Regions from separate parts of the Metabacillus sp. KJ11-3 genome, predicted to be linked through region 1. Evidence: predicted binding sites of a transcription regulator. Region 1 holds the regulator's gene; each other region holds the start of a gene.
The links. Region 1 encodes Rex, which represses fermentation and respiration genes when NADH is low (regulators of the CRP and FNR family bind a similar motif). Its sites were predicted from a motif close to TTGTGAAATATTTCACAA; they were not measured.

Region 1 (8,209 bases):
TGTTGATATGTTGAAAATAGAGGATTTATTATGTGGATAAATAAGTGGATTGTGTATAACATGATTTCAATCTATTTTGAATGTTAAGAAGTTTGTCGAAACAATTTCTTTATCAAATGCTGGAACAAAAAAACAGCGAAAATGATCCGCTGTTTTTAATGTAACTGTTCCCACTCAGTCATAAGTTGTTCTAGTTCGGAATTCAGTTGTTCATTTTCAATATTAATTTTTTGAACTTGCTCATGATCCTGATAAATAGAAGGATCGCAAAGTAGCGCTTCGTTTTTTTCTATTGTTTCTTCAATTTCACTAATGCTTTGCTCTATTTCTTCAATTCTTCGTTGCTTTTGACGTTCGAGTTTTTTTAGTTCTTTTTCCTGCTGGTAGTTTAGCTTTCCTTCTGATGCAGATGAACTGAATTTTTGAGAAACGTTCTTTGTCTCTTCTTCCGCAAGTCGCTCTAGCTCTAATATTTCTTCTTTCTTTGTTAAAAAGTAATCATAGTCACCTAGGTACTCAGATAGGTTATGACTTGATAATTCAAAGACCTTTGTGGCTATGCGGTTTATAAAATAACGGTCGTGTGAAACAAAAAGTATGGTTCCTGGAAAGTCGATTAAAGCATTTTCCAATATTTCTTTACTATCTAAATCTAAATGGTTTGTTGGTTCATCAAGAATGAGGAAATTAGCTTTTTGCAGCATAAGCTTAGAAAGTGCCAGCCTTGCCTTTTCTCCACCACTTAGTGTTGAAACAGGTTTTAACACATCATCACCTGAAAACAGAAAGTTACCTAGTACGGTTCGAATTTCTTTTTCTGTTTGTTGTGGATATTCATCCCATAGCTCGTCCAACACACGTTTATTTGACGTTAAATCAGCTTGCTGTTGATCATAATATCCAATTTGCACATGTGACCCTAATGAAAAGCTACCAGTTAATGCATCAAGCTTTTGGACAATGGACTTTAACAAGGTTGATTTTCCAATACCATTTGGACCAACAAGAGCGATTGAGTCACCTCTGGATATAGAAAAAGAGATATTTGAGATAATAGGGTGATGTTTATCGTAAGAAACAGAAATATCTGTTGCTTTTAACACATCATTTCCACTTTGTCTTTCAATATCAAATTGAAAGCTTGCTGATTTTTCATCTCCAAGGGGTTTATTCATTAACTCCATTTTTTCCAGCTTTTTTCTGCGGCTTTGTGCAAGCTTTGTTGTGGATGCTCTTGCTATATTGCGCTGAATAAAATCTTTAAGTTTTGCCACTTCATTTTGCTGTCTTTCAAAGCTTTTCACTTCTTTTTCATAGTTTTCAGCTTTTTGTTTTAAATAGTTGCTATAATTCCCAATGAACCTTGTGCTTGTATTTCTGCTAATTTCATAAACTTGATTAACAATTTTGTCGAGGAAATATCGGTCATGTGAAACAATTAAGATAGCACCCGGGTAATTTTGTAAATATTGTTCCAGCCAAGTTAAGGTTTCGATATCAAGGTGGTTTGTTGGCTCATCCAAAATCAATAGATCCGGTTTTGTTAACAATAATTTACCTAAGGCTAACCGTGTTTTTTGGCCGCCACTTAAAGAAGAGATTTTCGTTTCCGGATCAAAGCTGCTAAAACCTAAACCATGTAGGACGGAACGAATATCTGCTTCATACTGGTAACCGCCTTCCTCTTTAAATTTCACTTGAAGTTTGTCATACTCTTTTAATAGTTGTTCAAACTTTTGAGTTTCACTGTTAGGATCTACAGTTGCCATTCGTTGTTCAAATTTACGCATATCTTCTTCCATTGATTTTAGATGCTTAAAAACTAAATTCATCTCATTCCAAATAGATAATTGTGATTCTAAACCAGTATCCTGCGCCAAGTAACCAATTGAAACATCTTTCGGTTTAATAATTTCACCAGAGTCATAAGACATTGCACCGGAAATTATTTTTAAAAGAGTTGATTTACCCGCACCATTGCGGCCGACAAGAGCAATTTTATCTCTAGTTTGTACTTCTAGCTTAATATTCGATAAAATAGGATCAGCACCAAAGTATTTACTAAGTTGATTTATTTGTAACAATATCATTGTTTTTCACCTCTACTAATGTCTTTAGTGTAGCCTAATAATACCCTTATAGGCAACAGAGACTGATTTCATATTGAAAGAACCTAAAGGGAAACTCTTCTTAAGGGTGATGAAGACAAAAGTCGAAGAGATAGAGTAGGAAAGATCTCTCATGAGGGTGATGAAAGACAATTGTCAGTAGGTCACCCAAGTAAAGTTACTTTTAACGAAGGAAAACGAACAAAAAACAAATCTATTAATTGTCACAATAACAAAACAGACAGATGCAAAAAAATAGTGTATAGTCTAGGTATAAGGGGATCTGTATATGTCAGAGTTTACTCATTTTAATGATCAGGGCAGAGCAAAGATGGTTGATATTTCTGCCAAAGAAGAAACAGTTAGAACAGCTCTTGCTAAAACCAGCATAACTGTCACCGAAGAAGTATACAAGAAAATCACAAATCATGAGATAGGCAAGGGTGATGTTTTATCGGTTGCCCAGGTAGCCGGAATTATGGCTGCTAAACAAACATCAAATGTTATTCCAATGTGTCACCCAATTTCAATTAAAGGTGTTAACGTTGAATTTGAATGGATCGTTAACGATCCTGATTATACTTTATGTATTTCTGTTACTGTCAAAACAAAAGGAAGTACAGGTGTTGAAATGGAAGCGTTAACCGCTGCAAGCATTACAGCACTTACTGTTTATGATATGTGTAAAGCAGTTGATAAAGGTATGATCATAGGAGAAACCTATTTAGTTGAAAAAACAGGTGGTAAAAGTGGTGATTTTTTAAGAAAAGAAAAATGAGAAAATATATATGTCATTTTAAAAATTATGATTATACTAAGTTTGAGTGTCTAGCTCCAGCGCCTAGCCCCTCGAGGTCATAAGCCACAAATGAATGGAAGACATAGAGCGTCTTCTATTCATTTGCGGCTTATGCTTGTCGGGCCTGATCAAGGCGCTTGCGCTTTTCTTAAGTGAGGGATCAGATTGAATATAGACCAAACGAAAATACCGCAGGCAACAGCAAAGAGGTTGCCGTTATATTACCGTTTTTTAAAAAATTTACACTCATCAGGGAAGCAGCGTGTGTCTTCAGCTGAGTTAAGTGATGCTGTAAAGGTAGATTCTGCAACGATTCGGAGAGATTTCTCATATTTTGGAGCATTAGGAAAAAAAGGGTATGGTTATAATGTGAATTATCTGTTATCCTTTTTTAGAAAAACACTAGATCAGGATGAAACAACAAAGGTATGTTTAATAGGAGTAGGTAACTTAGGTACCGCCTTTTTACATTATAATTTTACTAAGAATAATAATACGGTGATATCTTTAGCTTTTGATGTAGCACAAGAAAAGGTTGGGACAGAAATTGGCGGAGTACCTGTTTTTCATTTAGATGATCTTGAAACACAGCTTCCAGATGATGTAACAGTGGCTATCTTAACTGTGCCGGCTGCAGTAGCGCAATCCATTACCGACCGTTTAATTACAAAAGGCATTAAAGGAATTTTAAATTTTACACCTGCTCGAATTAATGTTCCAGATGAAATAAGAATTCACCATATTGATTTAGCGGTTGAACTTCAGTCACTTGTCTACTTTTTGAAACATTATCCAAATGATGAAAAATAACAGCACACAAAGGAGATGGATTTAATGCCAAATGTAGGAATCGGAAGCCTCTTATTGATTGTTTTTGTTGCACTCCTTATTTTTGGACCAAAGAAATTGCCACAGCTGGGAAAAGCAGCTGGTAATACATTACGAGAGTTTAAAAATGCCACAAAAGGTTTAGCTGATGATGATGACGATGATCAAGATGCTAAGCAAAAGAATAAAGAAGAGGTAAAGTAAGATAGGATGGAACCCGATATGAAACACGATGAAATGTCGGTCATTGAACATATAACAGAACTGAGAAAACGACTCGTCATTGTTGTCGTTTTCTTTTTCTTAGCTGTTATTGCCGGTTTTTTACTTTCAGGACCGATCATTAAATATTTACAGCATACAGACGAAGCAAAATCATTAACATTAAATGCATTTAATCTGACAGATCCATTGATGGTCTACATGAAGTTTGCATTTATTATTGCATTTGTTATTACATCGCCAATCATTTTGTACCAGCTTTGGTCTTTTGTTAGTCCAGGTCTATATGAGAAGGAGAGAAAAGTAACCTTAAGCTACATACCGATCTCAGTTTTCCTTTTCCTATTGGGTTTGGCATTCTCATACTTTATTCTCTTTCCATTTGTCATTGATTTTATGGAAAGAATATCGAATGATCTGGATGTAAACCAGGTAATTGGAATTAATGAATATTTCTCTTTCTTAATTCAATTAACTCTTCCATTTGGATTACTCTTTCAATTACCGGTTGTTATTATGTTCTTAACAAGATTAGGAATCGTCACACCGATGTTTTTATCAAGTGTACGGAAATATGCTTATTTTGTGTTATTAGTTATCGCAGCACTTATTACACCACCTGAATTAGCTTCACACTTGATGGTTTCAATTCCTTTATTTATTTTATATGAAATTAGTATTTGGGTTTCAAGAATCACATATAGAAAATCACAAAAATTGAGATTTGAAGAGGAAAATAAAAAATGAGACTTTCAGTAGTCTCATTTTTTTATGTTCATTTTTTTGATTTTTCTAGATAAACGAAACATCCGAATGGAAACACCAATATCGAATGTAGCAATAAGCATCAATAAGATTGTCGGAAAAGTAAAAATGCCTTCTTTTGCACTGTTAATCGCTAAATAGATAAACAGCAACCCCATAATCAAATAAAAAACAGCCATAGAAATAGGGTTTGTTCTCATGTTAAAAAGCCTCCAATAATGACTTGCATTTGTTCCATCTGCTTCATCATTCTTTCAATATCCTCTTGAAACGCAATTTGAAAAACCACGACCATTGTATTCATTGAAACATGTGCAAAGATGGGAACGAGAATACGCTTGGTCTTCACATAAAGAAAAGCAAAGGTAAAGCCCATCGAACCATACAACAACACATGCTGTGGTTCACCGTGCAATAGAGAGAAGATAAGAGAACTGATTAATGCTGCAATGAAAAAGTTTGTTCTTGTATATAGTACGCCAAAAAGGATTTTTCGGAATATGATTTCTTCAAGAATCGGGCCTATAATAGATGTAACAACCATAACTAAAGGGAAAAGCTCAATTATACTTACAATTCTTTGGGTATTTTCAGAACCCGGGTCCACTCCAAAAATATTAACTTCGATATTAGCAGCTACACCTTGTACCAAAATAGCTAAGAAAAACCCAATAATTGCCCATCCAATGGAAGCACCTACAGAAGCTGGTTCTCCACGAAAACGGTTTTCCTCATGACGTTCGTTTCTTAGGAAAAAGAGAATAATTAAGAACGTAAGTGTAAAGCTAAAGATTGTCCAATAGGCAAATCTCTCTACATTTGTCTCCCCGATGTTCAATAAGTCAAATAGCTTGATTCCCAGATAGCCTGATAACTGAAGAATCATATAGGCAATCATAATAAACCAATAATGCTTTTTCATGTAAACCTCCTAAGTAAAGCACAAACGTTTCTGTTTAGTTAGTCAGGTATATTGTAACATACCCTAATGTCATCCTATGTATGATACCCCATAAGAATGAGACAAATTAGTGAAGAGGTCACTTTTTGGCAGCGCACTCATCCCAAATTTATAATTAGTAGATAAGTTGAAAACTTCTAATAAAAATTTTAACTTCATACTTGAAATTAAAAGAAAATTTATATATTATATTAATTGTGTTAGCACTCGAAGGTTGTGAGTGCTAATAAAAAGGAAAAATAATCATTTATTCAAAGAATTTGAGGAGGTTGTTTCACTTGTTAAAGCCATTAGGTGATCGCGTTATTATCGAGTTAGTTGAATCAGAAGAAAAAACTGCTAGTGGTATCGTCCTTCCGGATAGTGCGAAAGAGAAGCCACAAGAAGGTAAAGTAGTTGCTGTTGGTACAGGTCGTGTACTAGATAGTGGAGAGAAAGTAGCTCTTGAAGTAGCAGAAGGCGATCGTATTATCTTCTCAAAATATGCTGGTACTGAAGTGAAGTATGAAGGTACTGAATACTTAATTTTACGTGAAAACGACATTTTAGCTGTTATCGGACAATAAACAGCACACATAATAGATTAGTTAAAAATTTGAGGAGGTTATGTAAACATGGCAAAAGATATTAAATTTAGCGAAGAAGCTCGTCGTTCAATGCTTCGTGGTGTTGACGCTTTAGCAGATGCGGTAAAAGTAACATTAGGACCTAAAGGACGTAACGTTGTATTAGAAAAGAAATTCGGTTCTCCTTTAATCACTAACGATGGTGTAACAATTGCGAAAGAAATCGAATTAGAAGATGCATTTGAAAACATGGGTGCTAAACTTGTTGCTGAAGTTGCGAGCAAAACAAACGATGTTGCTGGTGACGGTACAACAACTGCAACTGTTTTAGCTCAAGCTATGATCCGTGAAGGATTAAAGAACGTAACTGCAGGTGCTAACCCAATGGTAGTACGTAAAGGTATCGAAAAAGCTGTAACTGTTGCATTAGAAGAGTTACAAGCTATTTCTAAACCAATCGAAGGGAAAGAATCCATTGCACAAGTTGCTGCGATCTCTGCTGCTGACGAAGAAGTAGGTCAATTAATTGCTGAAGCAATGGAGCGCGTTGGTAATGACGGTGTTATCACAATTGAAGAATCTAAAGGCTTCTCTACTGAACTAGAAGTAGTTGAAGGTATGCAATTTGACCGTGGTTATGCATCTCCATACATGGTAACTGATTCTGACAAAATGGAAGCAGTTCTTGAAAACCCATATGTATTAATCACAGACAAAAAAATCACAAACATTCAAGAAATCTTACCAGTGTTAGAGCAAGTTGTTCAACAAGGTAAGCCACTATTATTAATCGCTGAGGATGTAGAAGGTGAAGCTCTAGCAACTCTAGTAGTGAACAAACTTCGTGGAACATTCAACGCTGTTGCTGTTAAAGCACCAGGTTTCGGTGATCGCCGTAAAGCAATGTTAGAAGATATTGCGATCCTAACTGGCGGTGAAGTAATCACTGAAGAATTAGGCTTAGACCTTAAATCTGCAACAATCGATCAACTAGGACGTGCTTCTAAAATTGTTGTGACAAAAGAAAACACAACAATCGTAGAAGGTGCTGGCCAACCTGATCAAATCTCTAGCCGTGTAAGCCAAATCCGTGCTCAAGTAGAAGAAACTACTTCTGAGTTCGATAAAGAAAAATTACAAGAACGTTTAGCTAAATTAGCTGGCGGTGTAGCAGTAATCAAAGTTGGTGCTGCAACTGAAACTGAATTAAAAGAGCGCAAACTACGTATCGAAGATGCTCTTAACTCTACTCGTGCTGCAGTAGAAGAAGGTATTGTTTCCGGTGGTGGTACTGCTCTAGTAAACGTATATAACAAAGTTGCTCAAATTCAAGAAGAAGGTGACACTCAAACTGGTGTTAACATCATCCTTCGTTCTCTTGAAGAGCCAGTACGTCAAATCGCACACAATGCAGGTCTTGAAGGCTCTGTCATCGTTGAGCGCTTGAAAAATGAAAAAGTTGGCGTAGGATTTAACGCAGCTAACGGAACATGGGTAAACATGTTTGAAGCTGGTATCGTTGACCCAACTAAAGTAACTCGTTCTGCACTACAAAACGCAGCTTCTGTAGCAGCTATGTTCTTAACAACTGAGGCTGTTATCGCTGACAAGCCTGAAGAAGGCGGCGGCGGCATGCCTGACATGAGCGGCATGGGCGGCATGGGTGGAATGGGCGGCATGATGTAAGGCTTCCTGAGCCAAACATCGACTTCCATTCTGTGATGTAGTCATGTGAAAAACTTATATCAATAGCAATAACCACTTCCTATAAAATTTAGGGAGTGGTTTTTTGTGTTAATAAAAGTTTCTGTACCAGGACTTATTGGATAACTGGCCTTTCAAGAACACAAATAGAAAATCTATCAATAGTGAAATTTTATGTTTTTGTTCATTAGAGATAAAATTTCTAATGATTAAGTATGTAATGAATACTTCCACCAAATTTACGAACAAATAAAAA
Region 2 (8,209 bases), 1.3 Mb from region 1:
TGTTGACAGCTAACAGAGCCCCCATCCCAAGACGCTCCATATCTTCCTTTTCAAGGATCTCATACTCAAAATTATATCTCTTGGCAAGCTCTACAGAATACGTGGCTAATTCTGTCGCTGTTAACAGATTAGGTGGCATATTTGTTAGTGTTCTTGCACTGTTTGTACCTGTTCCAAATGCATACCCAACCTCGAGACTTGATTTTATTTCATCCAGCTTTCCATTTTCTGAAAAAACATAAACCGTTTCAATCTTTTTTTCAGGTTCATTAGATTTTAGCTTATAATCTAAAATTTTATATGTCGCGAGGACAGAAGCCTCTGAAAGCGCGTGGGCAATATCATTTATGTCATTTTCTTCATGGCGAAAAGAATCAAGTGCAATTGCAATACTTTGATGTTTTGCCTTTTGAAGGGTTTGAAATAACTCTCCAAAAGCTCTCTTTAATCGATCAAAGGTTAGGTTCTCCTCTTTTCCCAAACCAACAAAGTAAATACGTTTAAAAGAATGCTTCCCCAGGGTATGTAGCTTAGTAATAGATTTGTATTTTGTTTGCAGGTCTCCGTCTTTTAATAACTGAGATAGATCACCTTTTAGTTGTTCATCGATCTCACTAGCTAAACCTGTTAGTTTGCTTGTTTTTTGATATAGTCCAATAACAAGTGTTTCTTGATCTTTGATTTGCTCTAATTGATGATGTACTTTAAATATCATCTCTGCACCTCCGTATATGTATACAGTTCCATTTTAAAGCACAAAGTTTAAAAAGTATAATAAGGTGTAAATGAATAAGTGAAAAAGGTTTTCTGAACAAATTCTTTTCACGAGTAGAAGATGCAGGATGGTTATATGCTATAATGAAGAAAATCTTTTATCTTTTATCTGTTATCTATTTACAGTTTAGAGAGGTTTTATGCTGTTGAATCTAGGGCTTTAGATCAAGGTGAAATGACTCCAATCACTCTGTTTAAATAGATGAATACTTCGTTAGAATGCAGAATGAAAGGAGCATAACATTGGAATTACTATATAATTTTCCCTTACTCGCTTCTCTGGCGGCTATTTTCTTTGCACAATTCATTAAAGTTCCGATCTACTTTATTGTTTCAAAAAAATTGGATTGGTCTTTAATCACAAGTACAGGAGGAATGCCGAGTTCGCATTCAGCTGCTGTTACTGCCCTTTCAACAGGTGTTGCACTTGATCATGGCTTGGATTCCTCCATCTTTGCTATTTCGGCTGTATTCGCCATTATTACCATGTTTGATGCAACCGGAGTCAGAAGACATGCTGGTGAGCAAGCAACTGTACTTAATCAGCTTGTATTAGATTTCAATAAATTCGTCGAAGAAGCAAAGGTTTGGCCTAAAAAGGCTGAACAGGATAAACAAAAAAAATTAAAAGAACTGCTTGGTCATCAACCAATTGAAGTATTTTTTGGAGGATTAACAGGTATATTACTTGCTTTACTATTGCATTATCTTTTTATGATGTAGATACAGGGCTAAAACGAAATGATGTATACATAGAGAAAAGCTAATGGCTGCGTACCATTAGCTTTTTGTTTTACTTTTTATATATTTTTGTCTGAATACCTGCATAGATTCTTCTTCATTTAAATTTTTTAATTGTTCTTCTGTTAATGCTCCATTACCCATTTGTACAACGTAAACATCCAATTGTTTTTTTCCCCAGCTATTATACACGTCTTTTACTGTTTCATAATAGAGATCCAATCGGTTTCCTTTTATTGCTCCACCTTTATCAGCTACAACTCCATAGCCATATCCTGGAATAAAGAGGATTGTCCCTAAAGGGAATACGTCTAAATCAGCTGCAACCGTTGAATATAGGTCACGTTTTACTTTAACACCTGAATATGTAATTCCATAGCTTGGATGATTAGGGCTTTTACCTGTTGATTCTACACCCGCTGTATATCCTGTTGCCACTACTTTTCTCACCGGGTATTGTGACCAATCAATAGCTTCTTCTAATGACATATCTTGATTTACCGTCTCAACACGTGAAGATATCTCTGTTTGGACAGATGGTTCACTATTCATTGTCTTAAATGTGAGCCCTAAAACACGAAATGTACCACTTTCTTCACCATTTGTATGATCTTTAGCATACCAATTCACTACATCTTTTGCTTCTACTCCGGATATAACTTCAAAAGTTGTCGTTAGTGCACAAAGAAATAATATCGACATGAAAAGCCTTCTACACACTCTTTTTATACTGATCATATCTTCCCTATTCACTCCTCTCACAAATCTATTCGTTCCCAATTTGGTGAGGAAATATTCATTTTTAACGGGAAACATACTCTAGCAGTTTGAATGTGTTCTTTATTTCCTATGGGCTTTTTTTACATACTTTGTTGTTATTTTGGTCTTTAAACATAAGTACAGGTTCATCCATTGCGCTCCATACAACAAAAAGGCTGATCATCAACAATGTGATGATCAGCCTTTTTGTAATGTTATTAAAACATTTGGTAACCTCTTTTTCGAAGCATTTTAATGATTATGCCTGAAAGAATTGCTCCAAATAGTCCTGAAGATAAAATCAGTATGTCAGCTAAAGCTAATGACAGAATTTTATTTCCTAACGCTGAAAATGAGGCACCGGGTTTTTGAAAATATTCAATAAATCTTACATTATCTATAATAAAAATGCAGACAATCGGGTACACAATTGCCATAATCCAAGACATGCGTAAGAGCATATTTAATAAAAATCCAATACCGAAAAATAAAACTAAAAATAATAGCATTGATATTAGTAAAACAGGTAAGCTTAACATGTCTATCACCTCCATTACACCAACTTTAGTGTACTGAACAAAAGATAGACAGTCAATCATAACTAAGTGAACGTTTTATGACTTCTTCCCTGTTCCCTCACAGTTATTACAAGTTTCGGAGCCACCTAAGATCAATTGAAAATATCCTATTCCATCACAGTACGGACATTCCTTCGTTTCTACCTTAGTTGTTGTACTCATATAAGCCTCTCCTTTAGAAAATAAATGGTTGTAATATAATATACCAATTATTCTGACAATAATAAAGGGAGAAAACCTGACACAGATGTTTATGTAAGCGAATACAACACGTATTTCCCTTGAATTTCTTTATCTTGCTTATTTTTTAGAAAATTACAAAAATAAAGCGTAGGAACTATAGCCAAATTGATTCCCCGGATGAAAGTGATCATATTTAATTAATTTCGGCTTTATATTTCTATTTGCCAAATCTTTAATCAAATTCGATGAATCAGGATTCATGACTAATTCTTCGGGCAGCATGAAGATTACTTCCTCCAGCTCTTTCTCTTGAGTGACAATATCCTTTGTTATGGCAGTTAAAGAAAAAATAATCATGTTATCACTTATGTGGTCTCCAATTACACCTGACCTAATCCCAACTACTCCATTTACGGTAGCTGTAATCCCTGTCTCTTCTTTAATTTCTCTTAATACTGCTTCATCAATCGTTTCACCCTGCTCGACAAATCCGGCAGGAAGGGACCACAGTCCTTTTAGTCCATACTTTTTCTTAACAACAAGCCACTCACCATTCTCATTCTCTACAATACCTGAAACAGCAAGCCAGACATTTCCCCTTTTAGAGTGACTCAACTATCCCACTTCTCCTTTTTAAAAGGGACAAGAGCAAATGCTCTTGTCCCCAACTATATTATAGAATATTAAATTTACCTTTTTTCAGTACTAATGAAGGTCCACCAACCATATATAATGCACGGTTATCGATCATTTTCTTCATAAATGATGCTTTTGTTCCAACAAGTTTTTTACCAAACACAACACCAACTGCATCATCTTCACCAAGGGAAGCTACAGATCCTTTAATGTCTGGTGTAAAAGTACCCATTTCTCCGCGTCCGCGAATGGCAACAGCCAAGTTTTTCGCACAAGTTTCACCTTGTTGCATCGCAATTTGAGCTGTTGGAGGATATGGACGATTAATTTCTTCGTTGATAATTAATGAACAATCTCCGATGATGAATACTTCATCATGTCCTGGAGCACGTAAGTATCCATCAACTTTTACACGGCCACGCATGTTTTCAAAGCCGGCTTCTTCCACAACGCTGTTCCCACGTACTCCTGCAGCCCAAACAACCGTACCAGCTTTAATTGTTTCAAGCTCTTCACCTTTTGCAACGATGATTCCATCTTCGATACATTCTTTAATAGCTGTACCGATCATGAATTCTACACCTTTCTTTTGAAGGTGATTTACAGCATAATCAACTAACTCAGGATCAAATCCAGGGAGTGCAGTTGGTGCTGCTTCAACACAAAGGATACGCACTTTCTTGAAATCAATATCATATTCTTTGCAAAGCTCAGGAATTCTGTTTCCAAGTTCACCTAAGAACTCGATACCCGTGAATCCTGCTCCACCTACAACGATAGTTAAACGCTCATCCTTCTTCTCTGCTTCCATATTGTATGTTGCAAATTGGTATTCAAGGTGCTCACGTAATTGTCTAGCTGAGTCAATGCTTGTAATTCCAAATGCAAATTCTTTTAATCCTTTAATACCGAAAGTTTCAGGATGTGCTCCTAATGAGATCACTAAATAATCATACTCAACCTCACCGTTTTCTAACACGACTTTTTTCGCTTCTTTATCAATTGAAACAACTGTGTCTTTCACAAAATTCACACGGTTATTGTCAATGATATCTTTAATTTGATAGCGAGCTCGATCGTGATGCAGTGTACCTGCTGAAGCTTCATGTAACCATGTTGTTTCATAGTGATAATCATTTTTATTCACTAACGTAATCTCAGCTTCATCAACACTGATTTGTTTTTGTAAACGAGTAATTGTAATTAATCCACCATAACCTGCACCTAAAATAACGACTCTTGGCTTTCTCACCGATACATCCACCTTTTCCTTAGAATTGTTGTCAAATTCGAATGATGTTTATTACTATAGTCCACCGAATTTCAACATTTTATTTAGTTTAAGAGATAAAACTTTGTGAAATGATTCACTTACCAAAACACACGTTGGTTATTTTCTCTTAGAAATACATATAAATATATATAATTACGCCTATACTCCATATTATCTATACTATCATTTTTTTTCAAGTAGTTTTTTCTTACAAGGTAGTATATTTTTTTTGGAAATATACTATAATTTAGAATATTTCGCTATTTTTTAATTTATAGCTACAAAGTTGGTAAGACATGAAATAACAGAGCTGGATATGATAAGATTCTGACATAGATGAAAAAAGGAGGATGTTTTGTGAAAGAAGATACGAAAGTTTATGATATAACCATTATCGGGGGAGGTCCTGTAGGATTATTTACAGCTTTCTATGGAGGAATGCGACAAGCAAGTGTCAAAATTATTGAGAGTCTTCCACAATTAGGCGGACAGCTTTCTACATTATATCCTGAAAAATACATATATGATGTTGCAGGCTTTCCAAAAGTAAGAGCTCAGGAACTTGTAGACAATTTAAAAGAACAAATGGGACAGTTTTCCCCTACAATCGTTCTGGAACAAGCAGTAGAACAACTTGATAAACAAGCAGACGGCGTTTTTAAGCTCACCACTAACAGTGAGGTTCATTATACGAAAACAATTATTATCACGGCTGGAAACGGCGCGTTCCAACCTAGAAAATTAGAGCTAGAGAATGCAGAAAAATATGAAAGTGAAAATTTACATTATTTTGTAGATGATTTAAATAAATTTGCTGGTCGAAATGTAGCAATCCTTGGCGGAGGTGATTCTGCTGTTGATTGGGCACTAATGCTAGAACCTATTGCTAAAAATGTAAAATTAATTCATCGACGTGATAAATTCAGAGCTCATGAGCATAGTGTTGAGCTTTTAAAAAAATCCAATGTTGATATTCTTACACCATTTGTCCCATCAGAGGTTGTCGGTGAACCAGCCATTACCCAATTAGTTTTAGAAGAGGTAAAAGGTGACCGTAAAGAAATGCTCGAAATTGATGACCTTATCGTGAATTACGGCTTTGTTTCTTCGCTAGGTCCAATTAAAACTTGGGGTTTAAGCATCGAAAAAAATTCTATTGTGGTTAATTCCAAAATGGAAACAAATATTGAAGGAATTTATGCGGCCGGAGATATTTGTACGTATGACGGTAAAGTGAAGCTAATTGCGAGTGGATTCGGTGAGGCTCCAACTGCTGTAAATAATGCAAAAGCCTTTTTGGATCCGAAAGCACGTGTTCAACCTTTACACAGTACCAGCCTTTTTAATTAACTATAAGAAAAAAAACGACTACTGAATTTTCAGCTAGTCGTTTTTTGATGTTAACATTCTTCCGGTGTACCAGTATTCGTTGCTGTTCTGAAAGATGAACCACATCCGCATGAAGCAATCGCATTTGGATTATCAATGGTGAAGCCGCCGCCCATCATGGACTGTTTGAAATCAATAATCGTACCATTTAAAATCGGGGCATCTTCTTTTTTGATAAGTACTGTCATTCCATGCTGTTCTAGAACTTGATCTTCTTCGCTAATCTCATGCTCAAAGCCCATACCATAGGAAAGGCCGCTGCAGCCTCCACCTTTGACTCCCACACGAAGATAAGCATTTTCTTCCTCATGTTCTTTCATCATATCTTTTATCTGAAAAGCAGCTGCTTCTGTAATTTTCACAATATCACTCATTAACATATACCTCCTCGCTCTTTATGAAAGGATCTATTTATAGTATACATCTAATAGTGCTCATCACTCAAATAATTCACTCTAGAGGTCACATATATTACCTTCTCATGAAAAAAGCACCTGTACACACAACTTCTGCAGGACCAGTCATTAAAACAGTACCTGTTTTTGTCCAATTGACTAACAGATCTCCTCCCGCAAGGTGGACAGTCGTTTCTTCTCCTTGGGAAGTATGACCATTAAGTACAGATGAAACCACTGCAGCACACGCTCCTGTACCACACGCTTGTGTAACACCGGACCCTCTTTCCCATACCCTAAAATGAAGCTCATTTTTTGATAGAACTTCTACAAACTCTACGTTTACTCCCTCAGGGAAACGTTCATCTTTTTCGACAATAGGACCCAGACTTGTAACAGGGGCTTGATTAATATTATCTACATAAAAGATAAGATGTGGATTTCCCATTGAGACTGCTGTTGCCTGGTAAACTTTACCCGCAAATTCCATCGGTTCATTAATCGTTTTTTCTTGGTTCTCGCCTGCCATTGGTAGATCTGCCTTAAGTAATCTTGGTTCCCCCATATCAACTGTTACTAACTCGACTACGCCATTTTTAACATGCACTTTTGCTTCAACAAGTCCTGATAATGTTTCGATTTGGAATGTTTCATTTGTTACTAATTTATGTTCGAATGCATATTTAGCAACACATCTTAACCCGTTTCCACAATTTTTTCCTTCAGACCCATCATTATTAAAAATCCTCATTTTTATTTCTGCTCGGTCGGAAGGACAAATGAGAATTAGCCCATCAGATCCAATACCTGTATAAACACTGGATACTTGTCTTGCAATCTCTGGTAAAGATTCTTCCTTAAGCTGTTCCTCAAAAAGATTCACATATATATAGCTATTACCTAAACCGTGCATTTTTGTAAATTGAAAAGAACTCATCATATGCCTCCAAAACTCTTTATTTTTACTAGTATAAGACGATAAAAGTATGAAAACAATAAAAATATCCCCCGTTCATTAAGTAAAAGCTTCCTGTAAGCGCAGGAAGCTTTTACTTAATGACCTTTTACCTATAAAAAACTAAAAACTAGTTCGTCATTCATATAAATCTGGTATAATCAGATCATATATTATCGTTCAAAAACTTATTAGGAGTGATTCCTATGAATAAAGAACTAGAGTGCTTGTATGATCGAAAAGTTGAGTGTCAAATCTGTAAAAATACATATGTGACAAAAAAAGTAAGAACACGTTTTATACGTGCTCAGCGACATGATACTGATTTTTGTTCATTCTATACTTCAACAAAGATTAATCCTCTGTTGTATTACGTTTCTGTTTGCCCAGTGTGTGGCTTTTCATCTTCAGAAGAATGTTCCGACTATTTTCCACCAATGGCAAAGGATCTCATTAAACAGAAAATCTGTCATAATTGGCAAAGAAAAGATTATGGTCAAGAACGTACATTAGACATGGCCATTAA
Region 3 (8,209 bases), on a different replicon from region 1:
AGTAAAAAATATTTTCTAGCGTTGCAAACCCAAGAGATACAGCTGCCCCATATACAATACCATCGTAGTGTTGATCAAATTCAACATGTTTATAGATTGTAAAATACAAAATAAACCATTTGAAAAATTCCTCTAACAGAGCAGCAGATAAAAATGCTTGTGCAAATGGGGATGTCCAAATATGTTCTTCTGTTAAAACATATTGAACAAACATTATTGGAAACACTAACATTGCACCTAAAATGAATATTCTTATTACTAATGAGATCGGCTCTGTCTCGGATTCATCTTTTAAATAAAAGTAGATCATCAACGCTAAACCTGGGGCTAACCCTGCAAAGATAATTGCTACCATACCCAAGAACCACATTCTTTCTTAATTCAGTATATATTACTTATTGAATAGTTAATGATATAGTAATATTATAACTTACTATATTCAGGAAATTGTGAAATGAAATAAATATTATTATAGGATGATCTTTCAAAATAAATATATAAAAGTAAGCTTTTTTTAATCCAAAATATAAATAAAAATGCATAAGAGCCTTATTTATTACAACTTATACCTCTTCTTCGTATTTCTTTCTTGTGAAGTAGTATTTCTTAACTCTTACTGACCTCGTAGTTTTAAATCACGGCCTGTCTATTTCCATATATTGTAAAGTGTAATGCGAAAAAGTTCTTCTTGAGGGGAAATCATCTTAAGAGACCCTCTTTTCCAAAAAAATTTAAAAAGTTTTGCCTGTTGCTGCATCCCTTTTTTTAGAGGTCTCCCTATTTATTGTATTTATGATGAAATCTTATTGAGTTACCAACAGAAGGTGGACTATTACTTGGTTACCGAGGAACTACTACCCCAATTGACAAAGTTAAAAAGACTTTGTAATTTTAGGATTAAAGAGTCTAATACAACCATAAAACATAGATAATGATACAAATCGCATATCAGTAATACTTTATAGTTTAGTTCAATTCTTAAGTGTTATCTTTTTGAAAACCCTTTTATAACCTTAATTAAAACATTTTATTATCCCTCTAATTTTCTTTTTTGAAAATATCACATAAAAAATAAGAAAGTTATTTTTAAAAATTTTCCATTTATTTTATGTATTTCTCATCAACACTCTAAATACAAACCCTAAAAAATATTATTACTAATGGAAACTAAACAACTGATGTAAAAGTAACACAAAACTCGCTCCTGAAACAGATAAAATCACAAACAACACGTTACTTATTCCTTTCCTTGCATCAATTATAAATTCTTTAATTGCAGTAAACCCTAAAAAACCGATTGCTACCCCTAGTAAAACACCCATTAATTTATATGTGAATACTATCTTACCTCCTATAAACGATGAAACAAGAAACAAGAGTGATAATAATAGACATGCAACTAAGAAACTAACAAATTTCCTCCCCGTTCTACGAAAAGATATCATTAATACTATTCCTTCAGGAATTTGATGAATTAGCAATGTCAATAGTAGTGTTGAAGTAATTAGATCCGATGTTAATGAAGAACCTATTGCTAACCCAATTGGGATTGTATGCAACATGATTGCAATTAATATGGATAATCTTGATCTCTCAGAATACGATGTAATATTATGTAAAATCTGGTGGATAATAATACATCCAATTGCTCCAACTAATATACCTAATAAGACACTTATTAATCGGTATTCATTTATTGAATGAGGTATTAAATCAAATATAAGAATTCCAATAATTATTCCACCACATAATATGTATAAATACTGAATTTTAATAACTTCTATCTTGAGAATTAAGTAGCTCAATAATGCACCAAAAGTGGTTCCTATAAATATATATCCACTTAGTAAAAATGAAGGATTCCCCATTAAATTCACTCCTAGTAGGATTAATAAATAATAAGGTTTACACATAAAAAGCAGTACCTTAAAGAATTATATTAAAGTGATTAAATGTTCATTCAAACATATGATAAAAATTTAAATTTAGTATTACTTCAATCTAATTATCTATAAACTAAACTATTCGTTCTAATATAATACCTGCAAACAAAGGTGATAAAGGTCAACTTGCATCCAATCTCCTGCTATGACACTCGCACTTCAAATAGTAGAGGCTAACTTATTGTTCCATGTAACTCCACCTGTTGTTCCAGGGGCTTGTAAATTGCATTTTCAGTGGATCTAAAATTCAAGGGGCATTGCTTACCTGAGATGAATTTGAAGAAGATACTACCTGGTTATAGCCTTGTAAACATTTGGTAAATTAGAGACTGAGGGGGTCTCTATCACAAAAAATTTATCGGGAAAATAAATGGAATTCAAAAAGGCATTCGGAATAAATTCAAACCGAATGCCTTTTATAATAAAATTAGGTATGACTCGTTATGAGTCATACCTAATTTTATTAATTCATATCCCAAACCATTGCTAATAGTGTACCAAAAACCGTTACTAAAGCAATAACTACTCCGTAAATAATATTTGTATAGATTGATGCTTTATCTTCAGTTTCACCTGCATGCATAAATACAACTAACTGAAGGCCAGCTTGTAAAAATGCTGTTACTAATAAGACTGTCATCCCTAATGCAAATGACATATTGAAGAAGTAAACACCAAGTGCAACTGCCGTAAGCACCAATGAGAAGACAAATCCCATTACTTGTTTCATCGGAAATAACTCTCTCATGTTTACATCATTCCTTTCAGGTAGATAAAGCTGAAAATGAAGATCCAAACAACATCTAGGAAGTGCCAGTATAAGCTGAAAATAAAAGCTTTATTTGCATTCTCCGGAGTTAAACCACGCTTTACAATTTGAATAACAATGAATAATCCCCAGAATAATCCAAGCGTAACGTGTGCACCGTGAGTACCAAGCGTTGTTAATAAAGTAGATGTAAATGCACTCGTTCCAATACCTGCACCTTCATGAACATATGTTGCGAATTCAAAGATCTCAATTCCTAAGAATCCCAATCCAAGAAGTAGTGTCACAATAAAGAAAGTAATCATGGCCTTAACTCGACCAAGACGCATCGCATGAATACCTAAACCAATTGTAAAACTACTTGTTAAAAGCAAAATTGTTTCAAGTAACACAGGGGTAATCTGGAAGATCTCCGCTCCATCAGGACCAGAACCCGTGCGATTATATAGTGTAAAATAAGAAGCGAAAAGTGTTGCAAACAACATAATTTCCGCACCTAGAAAAATCCAAAATCCGAATATCTTTAAACGGTTTTCCTCAGTACTATATTCTAGTGGTAGCGAGTTATCAATTTTCATTACTTAAGCACCTCGCAAATCTGATTCAGTTTCTTTGATTTCTTTTACAGAGATATAACGTCCATGATCTTTTTCAAAAGAACGTAATGTCATAAAGATAAAGATGCCAATTGTTGCAATAATTGCTGGAATCCATAAGCTGAAAACTAATGAGAAGCCCCATACAAAGAAAACACAGCTCATAATGAATGGCATTCCACTATTATTTGGCATATGGATCTTTTCTATATCTCCTTTAAATAACTCATGACCATGTTTTTTTGCATCCCAAAATGCTTCTGTTGATTTTACTTCAGGTATAATAGCAAAGTTATATTCTGGAACTGGAGTGTGTGTTGCCCACTCAAGTGTACGTGCATCCCATGGATCTGATCCGATATTTCTTGGTGCATAACGAATGCTGTAATAGATGTTATATACAATTAACGCAAAACCAATTGCCATAATCCCAGCACCGATAAATGAAACCATATTTAATGGTCCAAATCCAGTTGATTCTGAATATGTGAAGCTACGACGTACTTGACCGTCTAAACCAGTAATATACATTGGGATAAATGCTAGGACGAACCCGATAGAAAGTAACCATGCTGTCCATTTCCCAATTCTTTCGTTCAACATAAAGCCGAACATTTTCGGCCAGTAATATGTTAATCCAGCAAGCATAGCATACACTACACCCGGAATAATAACATTGTGGAAGTGAGCAACTAAGAACATTGTATTATGGTATTGGTAGTCAGCTGCTGACATCGCAAGCATTACCCCTGTTACCCCACCTAATGTGAAAAGTGGAATAAAAAGCATTGAATAAAGCATTGGTGTAGTCATTCGAATCTTACCTTTTCTCAGCGTAAGCAACCAGTTAAAGATCTTTACGCCAGTTGGTACTGCAATGATCATTGTTGTTACTGAGAAAATACTGTTTGTAAACGCACCTTGACCCATTGTAAAGAAGTGATGTGCCCATACTAAGAAAGATAGCAATGAAATTAACACCATTGACCATACCATTGACTTATAGCCATAAAGGTTACGTCCGGAGAATGTTGAGATAATCTCACTGTATAGTCCAAATGCTGGTAAAATTAAGATATAAACTTCAGGATGTCCCCAAACCCAGAAAATGTTTGCCCAAAGCATATCCATTCCACCGTTATCTAAAGTAAAGAAATGTGTACCAAATAAACGATCCATCGTTCCCATTGCAAGTGCAACTGTTAATACAGGGAAAGCGAAAACAATGATTAAGTTTGCAATAAGAGCAGACCATGTGAACATCGGCATTTTCATTAATGTCATACCAGGTGCTCTCATTTTCATGATCGTCGTAATAAAGTTAATACCCGTCAGGAGGGTTCCGATACCGGCAATCTGTATCGAAATCATATAATAATTCGTTCCGACAGATTTACTGAATTCCTCACTAGCTAGTGGGAAATAGGAAGTCCAACCCGCGTCAGGTGATCCTCCAACAACGAATGAAATGTTGAATAACATAGCTCCCATAAAGAACAACCAGAAGCTTAATGCATTAAGACGTGGAAATGCAACATCACGTGCTCCAATTTGCAGTGGAACAACTAAGTTCATGAAGAACATGATAAATGGCATTGCCATAAAGAGAATCATAACAACCCCGTGAGTTGTAAAAATCTCGTTATAGTGCTGTGAATCCAGCAATGTATTATCAGGAACGGCAAGCTGTGCACGCATCATAATCGCGTCTACACCACCGCGGAATAACATAACCAAAGCAGAAATTAAATACATAATACCGATACGTTTATGGTCAACTGTTGTTAACCACTCACGCCACAAGTAACCCCATTTTTTAAAGTACGTTAATCCAGCAAGTATTGCAATCGTAGTTAAACCAATAGCAACCATGGCTGCATAGATCGCAAAACTTGGATGAGGTACGGCAAAACGATCAAAGAAATCCATTCGTTTGTGACTCCTTTCGGAAATTAATTATTTTAACGTTATTAATCATGAGTTTTATCATTAATGATTCATGTGTTCAGATTGTTCGTCATTAGAGCCTTCTGAATTGTCTTCATCTGAATTTATATCAGATTTTTCTGTTTCAGCTGATTCTGCTGAATCTTTATCTTCCTCTTTACTGTGGTGTCCATTGTTAGGTGGCGCAAACTCTAAATGAGTCCCTGTATATGTTAGTTGACCAAGATGACCTGGCTCTAACAATTCATCAAACTCTGTTTCTGTCAGTGGATCAGCTGTTTCTTTAACTTCATCCACCCACTCATCAAATTCCTTCTGACTCATAGCTGTTACATTAAATGTATTTTCTGCAAATCCTTCACCACTAAAATTAGAGTTACGCCCCATATATTCACCTGGTGAATCTGCTGCAAGATGAAGTGTTGTAATGTGATCATTCATTGCATACTTCTGTCCACCAAGCTGAGGAATCCAGAAGCTTGTAATCGGTCCATGTGAATATAACTTAAATTCAAGTGGACGATCAGTTGGTATATATAGGTAGTTTACTGTTTCAATGTTTTCTTCTGGGTAACTAAAGTGCCACTTCCAGTTAGAAGATGATGCATAAACAACTAAAGGCTCTTTCTCTCCGTAACCTTCCGGCTTTGCCTCGACAATATAGTTACTTTGAACAGAAACAACAGATAAATAAGCAACGATAATAATTGGTATACCTACACAAATTGTTTCGACCCATTTATTCCCATGTATATGCGGTGGTTCATAGTCATCCGGCATATTAGACGCACGGTATTTTACTAACATATAAATTAAAAGTCCAAATACAACAAGAACAATAAACAACATAATTCCCATTGATAGTAAAATGTCACTTGCTAACCTTTCTGCCTGCGGTCCTTTAGGATCTAAAACCATTAACGGTTCACATCCAGATAAAAATGCGGCTATGGAAACCATAATCGTGAACATAGTCCATTTTAATTTCATATAATACTCCTTTCTTTCCTTCACATAAGCTTCTTTTTATACCTATATCAGCATAGTAAAATACCAAACATGTGAAAGATCACACAAGATCAATAATCACATCATATCAGACGTTCTTAAATAAGTTTATTAGTAAAATCATGTTTCATGTAATGTTCAACTATTAGTCACTTTTTCGTTATATATTTATCACAAATTGTTCACTATTTTGGAATGAACCCTTCCATTTTGGTAGAATCTTCTTATAAAGGTGGGGAAGTGTTAAAGATCGGACTCTCTAAACTCTAAGATAGATTTAGGAATTCTCTAGTTCTTTGGTTTGCTATTTCTGGAATTAAGGAGTTAGAAATACTCTTAAGTACATCTTTTGAACATTTTTCATTGGAATGCTAACAGTGACTTCTTTACCTAAATATTTATCAGAAGGTGTGTATTCTTTTAAGGGACGATTCCGATTATTTTTTCTTCAATGCTGAAGTTTGGCTGTAAGGTAATAACGATTGATTTTTTTGGAGTAAACTTACTATTTGGGGCGAAACCTTGGTGACTTATTTAACTAATAGAATAAATGGAATTGTTTTAATTTAAAGTTTTTATAAATTGTTGGTTCGTCAAATTATATTGTACCTAAATAACTTTCACTTCTAGAACTGATGAAATTTTGTCATTTACCTCAAGTATTGGTTAGTTGTTTCCAAACTTTAAGCTTATATGATCATCATGGATACTTTTTGTATGTAGGTGAAATTTTGTAATGAGGCTTCCAATTTTAAAATGATAAAGAGGGTACGTTCTGAACTGAACCCTATAAAATAGACAGTTTAATAAAAGAAGATACTATTTTATTTATTTATGCAGCGATTAGATGACTTCGGTAAGCCTCCGGAGTCATCTTTTTTAGGTTCCATTGCTTTCTGCTGGTGTTATAGTACTCTATATACTCATCAATCATGAGTTTTAATTCATTAAAGTTACGTGCTTCCTTGTAATCTACTTCATCTTTTAAATGCCCGAAAAAGGACTCCATAGGTGCATTATCTAGACAGTTTCCTCGCCGTGACATGGATGGGAGTAACCCAATTTCTTTTGCTCGTTTCTGGTACTCAGGATTTGTATAGTGAACCCCTTGACCTGAGTGGATGAGTGCCTCAGGATGCACATTTCCATCTAATGCTTCTTTTAGCTTTGATAAAGTTCTATACACAATGTTCATTCGTAAATTAGTGGAGAGTTCATAAGCAACAATTTCTCTAGTAGCGACATCTTTTACACAGGATAAATAAGCCGTTTCTCCTCCTCGGTACGGTAAGTAAGTCATGTCTGTTACCAATGCTTTTCCTGGCTCAACCTGTTCAAACTCTCGATTTAGGTGATTTGGCACTGTACGGTGTACTTCTGTTGCTTTCGCCAATTTTCGGTAAGGATTTGCACGTCTTACTTTCGCAAAAAAGTTATACTTTCGCATCAATCGAAGGATTTTTTTATGATTCATAGGCTTGTGTACCATATCGGCTAAAGCCATATATAAGCCTCGATATCCAATCTTTCCTTTCGCTTTATCATATATAGACTTAAGTAAGAGGTAATCCCTATAGTCCTGCTCCTTACGGAGTGCTTGACTCTCACTGTTTTTGAGCCATTTATAATATCCACTTCGACTCACACTTGCTAATTCACACAAATAACCTGTCAAATTCTTCAACTGATAGAGACGAATGACTTCGTTGATGACTTGATACTTCTCTCGTGGTGTTAAAACCGTCTTTTCTTCGCCTGCCTTTCTAGTGCTTCGAGCTTTTTTAGTAGCTCAAGTTCAGCTTCCAAAAGCTTGATCCGTGTTTCAGCCTTCTCTAACTTCTTCTCAGCCGTAAGTTCTTTAGAACTTGGACGACCCGTACTTCCTTTTCCTCGACGTTCTTCTAAAAAGCCTGTTTCTCCGTATATTTTATATGTAGTTCTCCAGC

Region 2: a site for Rex is predicted at 5,027-5,044, ahead of yumC (ferredoxin--NADP reductase 2). Genes of this name have one in related genera too.
Region 3: a site for Rex is predicted at 6,315-6,332, ahead of qoxA (cytochrome aa3 quinol oxidase subunit II). Genes of this name have one in related genera too.

The regions. Positions count from the first base shown of each region.
Region 1 covers NZ_CM147865.1:4,299,324-4,307,532, reverse strand. Annotated here, with positions in the region: gene AC0L8O_RS21330 (ABC-F family ATP-binding cassette domain-containing protein) at 156-2,090, opposite strand; gene moaC (cyclic pyranopterin monophosphate synthase MoaC) at 2,398-2,886, shown strand; gene AC0L8O_RS21320 (redox-sensing transcriptional repressor Rex) at 3,073-3,717, shown strand; gene AC0L8O_RS21315 (twin-arginine translocase TatA/TatE family subunit) at 3,742-3,939, shown strand; gene tatC (twin-arginine translocase subunit TatC) at 3,958-4,704, shown strand; gene AC0L8O_RS21305 (YdiK family protein) at 4,719-4,922, opposite strand; gene AC0L8O_RS21300 (lysostaphin resistance A-like protein) at 4,919-5,644, opposite strand; gene groES (co-chaperone GroES) at 5,962-6,249, shown strand; gene groL (chaperonin GroEL) at 6,298-7,935, shown strand.
Region 2 covers NZ_CM147865.1:472,131-480,339, reverse strand. Annotated here, with positions in the region: gene AC0L8O_RS02525 (leucyl aminopeptidase) at 1-712, opposite strand, end outside; gene AC0L8O_RS02520 (divergent PAP2 family protein) at 1,018-1,497, shown strand; gene AC0L8O_RS02515 (3D domain-containing protein) at 1,555-2,253, opposite strand; gene AC0L8O_RS02510 (YuiB family protein) at 2,493-2,813, opposite strand; gene AC0L8O_RS02505 (YuiA family protein) at 2,889-3,014, opposite strand; gene AC0L8O_RS02500 (NUDIX domain-containing protein) at 3,168-3,650, opposite strand; gene AC0L8O_RS02495 (NAD(P)/FAD-dependent oxidoreductase) at 3,709-4,923, opposite strand; gene yumC (ferredoxin--NADP reductase 2) at 5,302-6,294, shown strand; gene AC0L8O_RS02485 (HesB/IscA family protein) at 6,345-6,707, opposite strand; gene dapF (diaminopimelate epimerase) at 6,805-7,665, opposite strand; gene AC0L8O_RS02475 (DUF2225 domain-containing protein) at 7,890-8,209, shown strand, end outside.
Region 3 covers NZ_JBVVRS010000004.1:3,122-11,330, forward strand. Annotated here, with positions in the region: gene prsW (glutamic-type intramembrane protease PrsW) at 1-355, opposite strand, end outside; gene AC0L8O_RS26875 (ZIP family metal transporter) at 1,158-1,868, opposite strand; gene qoxD (cytochrome aa3 quinol oxidase subunit IV) at 2,407-2,691, opposite strand; gene qoxC (cytochrome aa3 quinol oxidase subunit III) at 2,694-3,290, opposite strand; gene qoxB (cytochrome aa3 quinol oxidase subunit I) at 3,294-5,237, opposite strand; gene qoxA (cytochrome aa3 quinol oxidase subunit II) at 5,298-6,245, opposite strand; one part of gene AC0L8O_RS26900 (IS3 family transposase) at 7,096-8,048, opposite strand; one part of gene AC0L8O_RS26900 (IS3 family transposase) at 8,048-8,209, opposite strand, start outside.